Regions from separate parts of the Micromonospora sp. NBC_01655 genome, predicted to be linked through region 1. Evidence: predicted binding sites of a transcription regulator. Region 1 holds the regulator's gene; the other holds the start of a gene.
What was found. Region 1 encodes HrcA, which represses chaperone genes, less so after heat shock. Its sites were predicted from a motif close to GGTTNGCACNCTCNNNNNGAGNGTGCNAACC; they were not measured.
Positions count from the first base shown of each region.

Region 2: a site for HrcA is predicted at 1,172-1,202, ahead of groL (chaperonin GroEL). Genes of this name have one in related genera too.

Region 1 covers NZ_JAPEQF010000001.1:2,069,932-2,073,302, reverse strand. The annotation lists gene dnaJ (molecular chaperone DnaJ) at 44-1,186, opposite strand; gene hrcA (heat-inducible transcriptional repressor HrcA) at 1,260-2,282, opposite strand; gene OOK41_RS09905 (DUF4870 domain-containing protein) at 2,554-3,216, shown strand; gene hemW (radical SAM family heme chaperone HemW) at 3,256-3,371, opposite strand, start outside.
Region 2 covers NZ_JAPEQF010000001.1:1,149,189-1,152,559, forward strand. The annotation lists gene OOK41_RS05475 (cold-shock protein) at 133-336, shown strand; gene groL (chaperonin GroEL) at 1,396-3,018, shown strand; gene OOK41_RS05485 (hypothetical protein) at 3,094-3,339, opposite strand.

The DNA.
Region 1 (3,371 bases):
CCGCCCCGGCGGGGAACCGGGGCGGCGAGGCCGGAAGACGGGGTCAGGGGTGCCCGTTGAACGCGTCGCGCATCCGGGAGAAGAAGCCGCCCTGCTTGGACAGCTCGGCGACCTCCTCGCCCCGGGTCTTGGCGAAGTCGCGCAGCATCTTCTCCTGGTCGGCGTCGAGCTTGGTCGGGGTCCGCACGTCGAGGTGGACGTAGAGGTCGCCGCGACCGGTGCCGCGCAGGTGCGGCACGCCCCGGGCGCGCAGCCGCAGGGTGCTGCCCGGCTGGGTGCCGGCCTTGACGTCGACCGTCTCCTCGCTGTCCAGCGTCTTGATGGTCAGCCGGGTGCCGAGCGCGGCGGCGGTCATCGGGACGGTCACCCGGCAGTGCAGGTCGTCGCTCTTGCGGGAGTAGACGTCGTGCGGTCGCTCGTGGATCTCCACGTACAGATCGCCGGCGGTGCCGCCGCCGGGACCGACCTCGCCCTGCTGAGCCAGCCGGATGCGCATGCCGTCCTCGACCCCGGCCGGGATCTTGACGGTCAGCGAGCGGCGGGTGCGCACCCGCCCGTCGCCGGCGCAGGTCGGGCAGGGGTGCGGGATCGTGGTGCCGTAGCCCTGGCAGACCGTGCACGGCCGGGCGGAGACCACCTGGCCGAGGAAGGTGCGCTGCACCGACTGCACCTCGCCCCGGCCGGCGCACGCCTCGCAGGTGGCCAGGTGGGTGCCGGCGGCGGTGCCCGCGCCGGAGCAGGTGGTGCAGAGCACGGCGGTGTCGACGGTGATCGGCGCCTCGACGCCGAACGCCGTCTCGTGCAGGTCCAGCTCCAGCCGCAGGATCGCGTCGGCCCCCGGCCGGGTACGCGGGCGCGGCCCGCGCGCGCCGCCGGCCGCGCCGCCGAAGAAGGCGTCCATGATGTCCTGGAAGCCGACGAACGGGCCGGCCCCACCGGGCCCGCCCGGGCCGGCGCCCCCGCCACCCGGGGCCAGCGGGTCGCCGCCCAGATCGACGATCTGCCGTTTCCGGTCGTCCGAGAGGACCTCGTACGCGGCGTTGATGTCCTTGAACTTCTCCTGTGCCTCCGGGTCCGGATTCACGTCCGGGTGGAACTGCCGCGCCAGCTTGCGGTAGGCGCGCTTGATCTCGTCGTCGGAGGCTTCCCGGCTCACGCCGAGGATGCCGTAGTAGTCCCTGGCCACTGCGTTCCGTGTCCTCATGTTCGTCTCGCGTTGCGCCGGTCGGCGGCCGGAGCCGGCCGTCGGCCCTGACTGGTCAGTTCTGGGCCAGCAGCTCGCCCACGTAGCGTGCCACGGCCCGCACCGTGGCGATGGTGCCGGGGTAGTCCATCCGGGTGGGGCCGAGCACGCCCAGGCCGCCGAGCGCGGTCGCCCCCGGCCCGTACCCGGTGCTCACCACCGAGGCGGCGCGCAGGTTGTCGATCTCGTTCTCGTCGCCGATCAGTACCCGGGTGGTGGTCGACTCGACCTCGCCGATGAGCTTGAGCATCACCACCTCCTCCTCCAGCGCCTCCAGGATCGGCCGCAGCGAACCCTGGAAGTCCAGCAGGCCGCCCCGGGTGAGGTTGGCGGTGCCGGCCAGCGCGATGCGCTCCTCGTGCCGCTCGACCAGCGTCTCCAGCAGCACCGTGGACAGCGTGGTCATGGCTGGGCGCAGGTGCGCCGCCGACTCCTCGACCAGCGCCTGCACCAGCGGCGGGGTCTCCGACAGCCGGCTGCCGACCAGCTTCTCGTTGACCAGCCGGCGCAGGTCGGTGACGTCGGCGGCGGGGACCGGCGCGGGCAGCTCGACCAGCCGCTGCTCGACCCGGCCCGTGTCGGCGATCATCACCAGCATCAGCCGGGTGGTGGAGATCGGCACCAGCTCCAGGTGCCGCACCGAGGACCGGGCCAGCGACGGGTACTGCACCACGGCGACCTGCCGGGTGAGCTGGGCCAGCAGCCGGACGGTGCGGTGCACCACGTCGTCCAGGTCGACCGCGCCGACCAGGAAGCGCTCGATGGCCCGGCGCTCGGCGGGGCTGAGCGGCTTGACCCGGGAGAGCCGGTCGACGAAGAGCCGGTAGCCCCGGTCGGTGGGCACCCGCCCGGCGCTGGTGTGCGGCTGCCGGATGTACCCCTCCTCCTCCAGCACCGCCATGTCGTTGCGGACGGTCGCCGACGAGACGCCGAGCTGGTGGCGCTCGACCAGGGACTTGCTGCCGACCGGCTCCTGGGTGGCGACGTAGTCCTCGACGATCGCGCGGAGCACGGCGAGCTTGCGGTCGTCGAGACCCACTCCCCTTACCTCCTGTCGCACGTCGGGGCCCGGCGTCGCGGTGGCGGCACCCGGGGCCGGCCTGCCGGTCGTCGAAGCCTGGCACTCGACTGTAACGAGTGCCAGTCTACGTCGGCTGCCCCGCCGTCGGTAAGATCACCGACGGACCGTCGGCCCGGCGGCGGCAGCCGGGCGACGGGGCGGTGCGCCGGCTCCGCCAGCCGATCATCCCCTCGGACCCGACCAGTGTCGCTCTGGTGCCTCCTTGCCGACAGCACCTACCGTGACGTACATGACTGAACCACCTCGCCCTCCCGGAGGCGACTCCGGCGGCTACCCGCCCGAGGCCAACCCGCCGTCGGCACCGTACGGTTCGTCGCCGGACGAGCCGCCCACCGCGCCACTTTCCGGGGCGCCCGGGGTGGGCGGCTATCCCCCGCCCGGTGGCTATCCGCCGCCCGGTGGCTACCCGCCTCCCGGTGGCTATCCCCCGCCCGGTGGCTACCCGCCGCCCTCCGCCGGCCAGCCCTCGGCGGGCGGCTACCCGCCTCCCGGCGGCTTTCCGCCGGGTGGCGGATATCCGACCGGCGGTGCGCCCTCCGGCGGCTACGCCAACAACGAGGACAAGACCTGGATCCTGGTCGCCCACTTCGGTGGCGCGGCGGGGATGTTCATCGGCGGCGGCGTGCTCGGCTGGCTCGCGCCGCTGATCGCCCTCCTCGCCCGGGGCAACCAGTCGCCGACGGTCCGCGCCCACGCGGTGGCGGCGCTGAACTTCCAGCTCCTCTGGTCCGTCATCGCCCTGATCGGCTGGATCCTCACCTGCATCCTGGTGGGCCTGCTGATCGGGTTCGCCGCCATGATCATCGGCATCATCTTCGGCATCATCGCCGGCATCAAGGCGAACGAGGGCACCCCCTACCGCTACCCGATGACCGTCAGCCTGATCAAGTGACCCCGACCGGCCGCTCCCCCGGCCGGGCGGGTCACCCCGTCAGGGCAGCAGGTCGCGGACGACCGCGTCGGCCAACAGCCGGCCGCGCAGGGTGAGCACGGCCCGGCCGGCCGCGTACCCGGCCGGGTCGAGCAGCCCGCCCGCCACGGCCCGCT
Region 2 (3,371 bases), 920 kb from region 1:
GGCTCGTGTACCGTGCGATTTCGGTCACTGTATTCGGGGTCGTCGTCGACCCCGGAGCAGGTGGTCCGGGGCCGCCGGTTCCCGCCGGCGTCCCGCCGGTTTGGCAGGCCGCGCGACGTGAGGAAGTGCACCGTGGCACAGGGCACCGTGAAGTGGTTCAACGCCGAAAAGGGTTACGGCTTCATCGCCGTCGACGGGGGGCAGGACGTCTTCGTCCACTTCTCCGCGATCGAGATGGACGGCTACAAGGCGCTGGACGACGGACAGCGGGTGGAGTTCGAGATCGCCCAGGGGCAGAAGGGCCCGCAGGCCGAGCGGGTCCGCGTCGTCGTCTGACCCGCCGAGCGGTTCCGGGGTCCGCGGGCGGGCGGACCCGGGCCGACCGGCACGTGCCCCAGCGAATGTCCCGTGCCCCAGCGAACGGCCGCGCCGGCCGGATGCGATCGACCGCGACGGGGCGGCGACGCGGGGCTGGTTCTTGACGCGGGGAGTCGGCTCGCCCGGTGCGTCGGCGTGCTGCGCCGCAGCCGGCGGGCGCTCCCAGGGGTCCCGGCGCTCTCTCGCGCCCTGCTGACGCTGGTGCTGGCGGCCCGCCGCCGCACCTCGGCTGCCGCCCACCCCGGTCGCGCCGCCGGTGCCCACGCCGCCCGGCGTGCCGCCGGCCCACGGCTCGACGGCCGCCCCGGCCTTCCCCCGGCCTGCCGGCCGTTCCGTCGCGCTCGCGCGGAGCCGGCTCGGCCCGATGTCGCCCTTCGAACGCGTACCGTCCGGTGCGACCGGCTCCGGGCCTGCCCCGCCATCCTGGGTCCGCCCGCCCGGCCGTTGGCTCGTCCGGCCCGGCTGTTGGCTCGTCCCGCCCGGCCGTTGGCTCGCTCCGCGCGCCCGGGCTGTCGGCCCATGCGGCCCCGCCAGACGCCCGGAACGTCGTGTGCGCCGCAGCCCCGGCCCTCGGCGGCCCCGGCCCACCTGGTCGGGCCCACCCGCCCGGCTCGTCTGAGTGAGCCGGGCGTGACGTGCTCCGGGGCGGCGGGCGTACGGGCCCGGTGACCGTCGTCCTGCTGGCGGGTGAACTCGGCTGAACCGGCCGGCGGGCCGTGCTGGTCAGGACGCGTGGGTCGGGCCCGGACACGGCATCGTGCTTGCACTCGGCAAGGCAGAGTGCTAAACAAGTCATTGGCACTCGCATACCGTGAGTGCCAGCGGTCGGGGCGGTGGGGCCACGGCCTCCCGGCGGGCAACCGTCGGGTGGCACATGGCCGGTCGTCGCGGGCTATCCGGCCCGGCCGAGGAGACGTCGTCGTCGCCAGGTGGCGACGTCTCAAGGTGCGTACACCAGGCGGCCCATCCGGGACACACACTCGGGTGGCCCGTGAGTGTCCAGGAGGACAACGCCGTATGGCCAAGATGATCGCGTTCGACGAAGAGGCTCGCCGCGGCCTCGAGCGGGGCATGAACCAGCTCGCCGACGCCGTGAAGGTGACCCTCGGCCCCAAGGGCCGCAACGTGGTGCTCGAGAAGAAGTGGGGTGCCCCCACCATCACCAACGATGGTGTGAGCATCGCCAAGGAGATCGAACTCGAGGACCCGTACGAGAAGATCGGCGCCGAGCTGGTCAAGGAGGTCGCGAAGAAGACCGACGACGTCGCCGGTGACGGCACGACGACGGCGACCGTCCTGGCCCAGGCCCTGGTTCGCGAGGGCCTGCGCAACGTGGCTGCCGGCGCCAACCCGATGGCCCTGAAGCGGGGCATCGAGGCCGCCGTGGCCAGCGTCTCGGAGGAGCTGTCCAAGCTCGCCAAGGACGTCGAGACCAAGGAGCAGATCGCCTCCACCGCCTCCATCTCCGCCGGTGACAGCACCGTCGGCGAGATCATCGCCGAGGCGATGGACAAGGTCGGCAAGGAAGGCGTCATCACCGTCGAGGAGAGCAACACCTTCGGCCTGGAGCTTGAGCTCACCGAGGGTATGCGCTTCGACAAGGGCTACATCTCCGCGTACTTCATGACCGACCCGGAGCGTATGGAGGCCGTCTTCGACGACCCGTACCTCCTGATCGTCAACAGCAAGATCTCCTCGGTGAAGGACCTGCTCCCGATCCTGGAGAAGGTCATGCAGTCGGGCAAGTCGCTGCTGATCATCGCCGAGGACATCGAGGGCGAGGCGCTCGCCACCCTCGTGGTCAACAAGGTCCGTGGCACCTTCAAGTCGGTCGCCGTCAAGGCGCCGGGCTTCGGTGACCGCCGCAAGGCCATGCTGGCCGACATCGCCATCCTCACCGGTGGCCAGGTCATCAGCGAGGAGGTCGGCCTCAAGCTGGACGCCGTCGGCCTCGACATGCTGGGCCGCGCCCGCAAGGTCGTGGTGACCAAGGACGAGACCACCATCGTCGACGGTGCCGGCGACGCCGAGCAGATCCAGGGCCGGGTCAACCAGATCCGGGCCGAGATCGACAAGAGCGACTCCGACTACGACCGCGAGAAGCTGCAGGAGCGCCTGGCCAAGCTGGCCGGCGGTGTTGCGGTGATCAAGGTCGGCGCGGCCACCGAGGTCGAGCTCAAGGAGCGCAAGCACCGCATCGAGGACGCCGTCCGCAACGCGAAGGCCGCCGTCGAGGAGGGCATCGTCCCGGGTGGTGGCGTCGCGCTGGTGCAGGCCGGCAAGAGCGCCTTCGACAAGCTGGACCTGACCGGCGACGAGGCGACCGGCGCGCAGATCGTCAAGATCGCGCTGGACGCCCCGCTGCGGCAGATCGCCGTCAACGCCGGCCTTGAGGGCGGCGTGGTCGTCGAGCGCGTCCGCAACCTCGACGCGGGTCACGGCCTGAACGCCGCGACCGGCGAGTACGTCGACCTGCTGGCCGCGGGCATCATCGACCCGGCCAAGGTGACCCGGTCGGCGCTGCAGAACGCCTCGTCGATCGCGGCGCTCTTCCTCACCACCGAGGCCGTCGTCGCGGACAAGCCGGAGAAGACCCCGGCTGCCCCGGCTGGCCCGGGCGGCGGGGACATGGACTTCTGAGTCCAGCTCCACCGAACGCCGAAGGGGCGGGCCGCCGACACGGCCCGCCCCTTCCGTCGTCTGCCGGCCCGCCGGTCACGTCGGCAGGGGCCGCTGGTTGCGTCGCTTCCGGGGCCGGTCGTACGGCGGGTGGATGCGGATCGGCTCGTCCACCAGGACCACCGGCTCCTCGGCCGGGGGCTCCTCGGCCTCCGTCATCTCCGCGAGCTGCTCGGCGTCGCCGTAGTCCAGCCGGTCGAACGGCAGTTGTCCCGGGATCTCCTCGACCGGCACCCAGGTGACCGGCTGCGCGTCGTCGGTCTGCTCGTCGTCCGTGCTCATGACCGCCTCCTCTACCCAGACGGTAGGGGCCG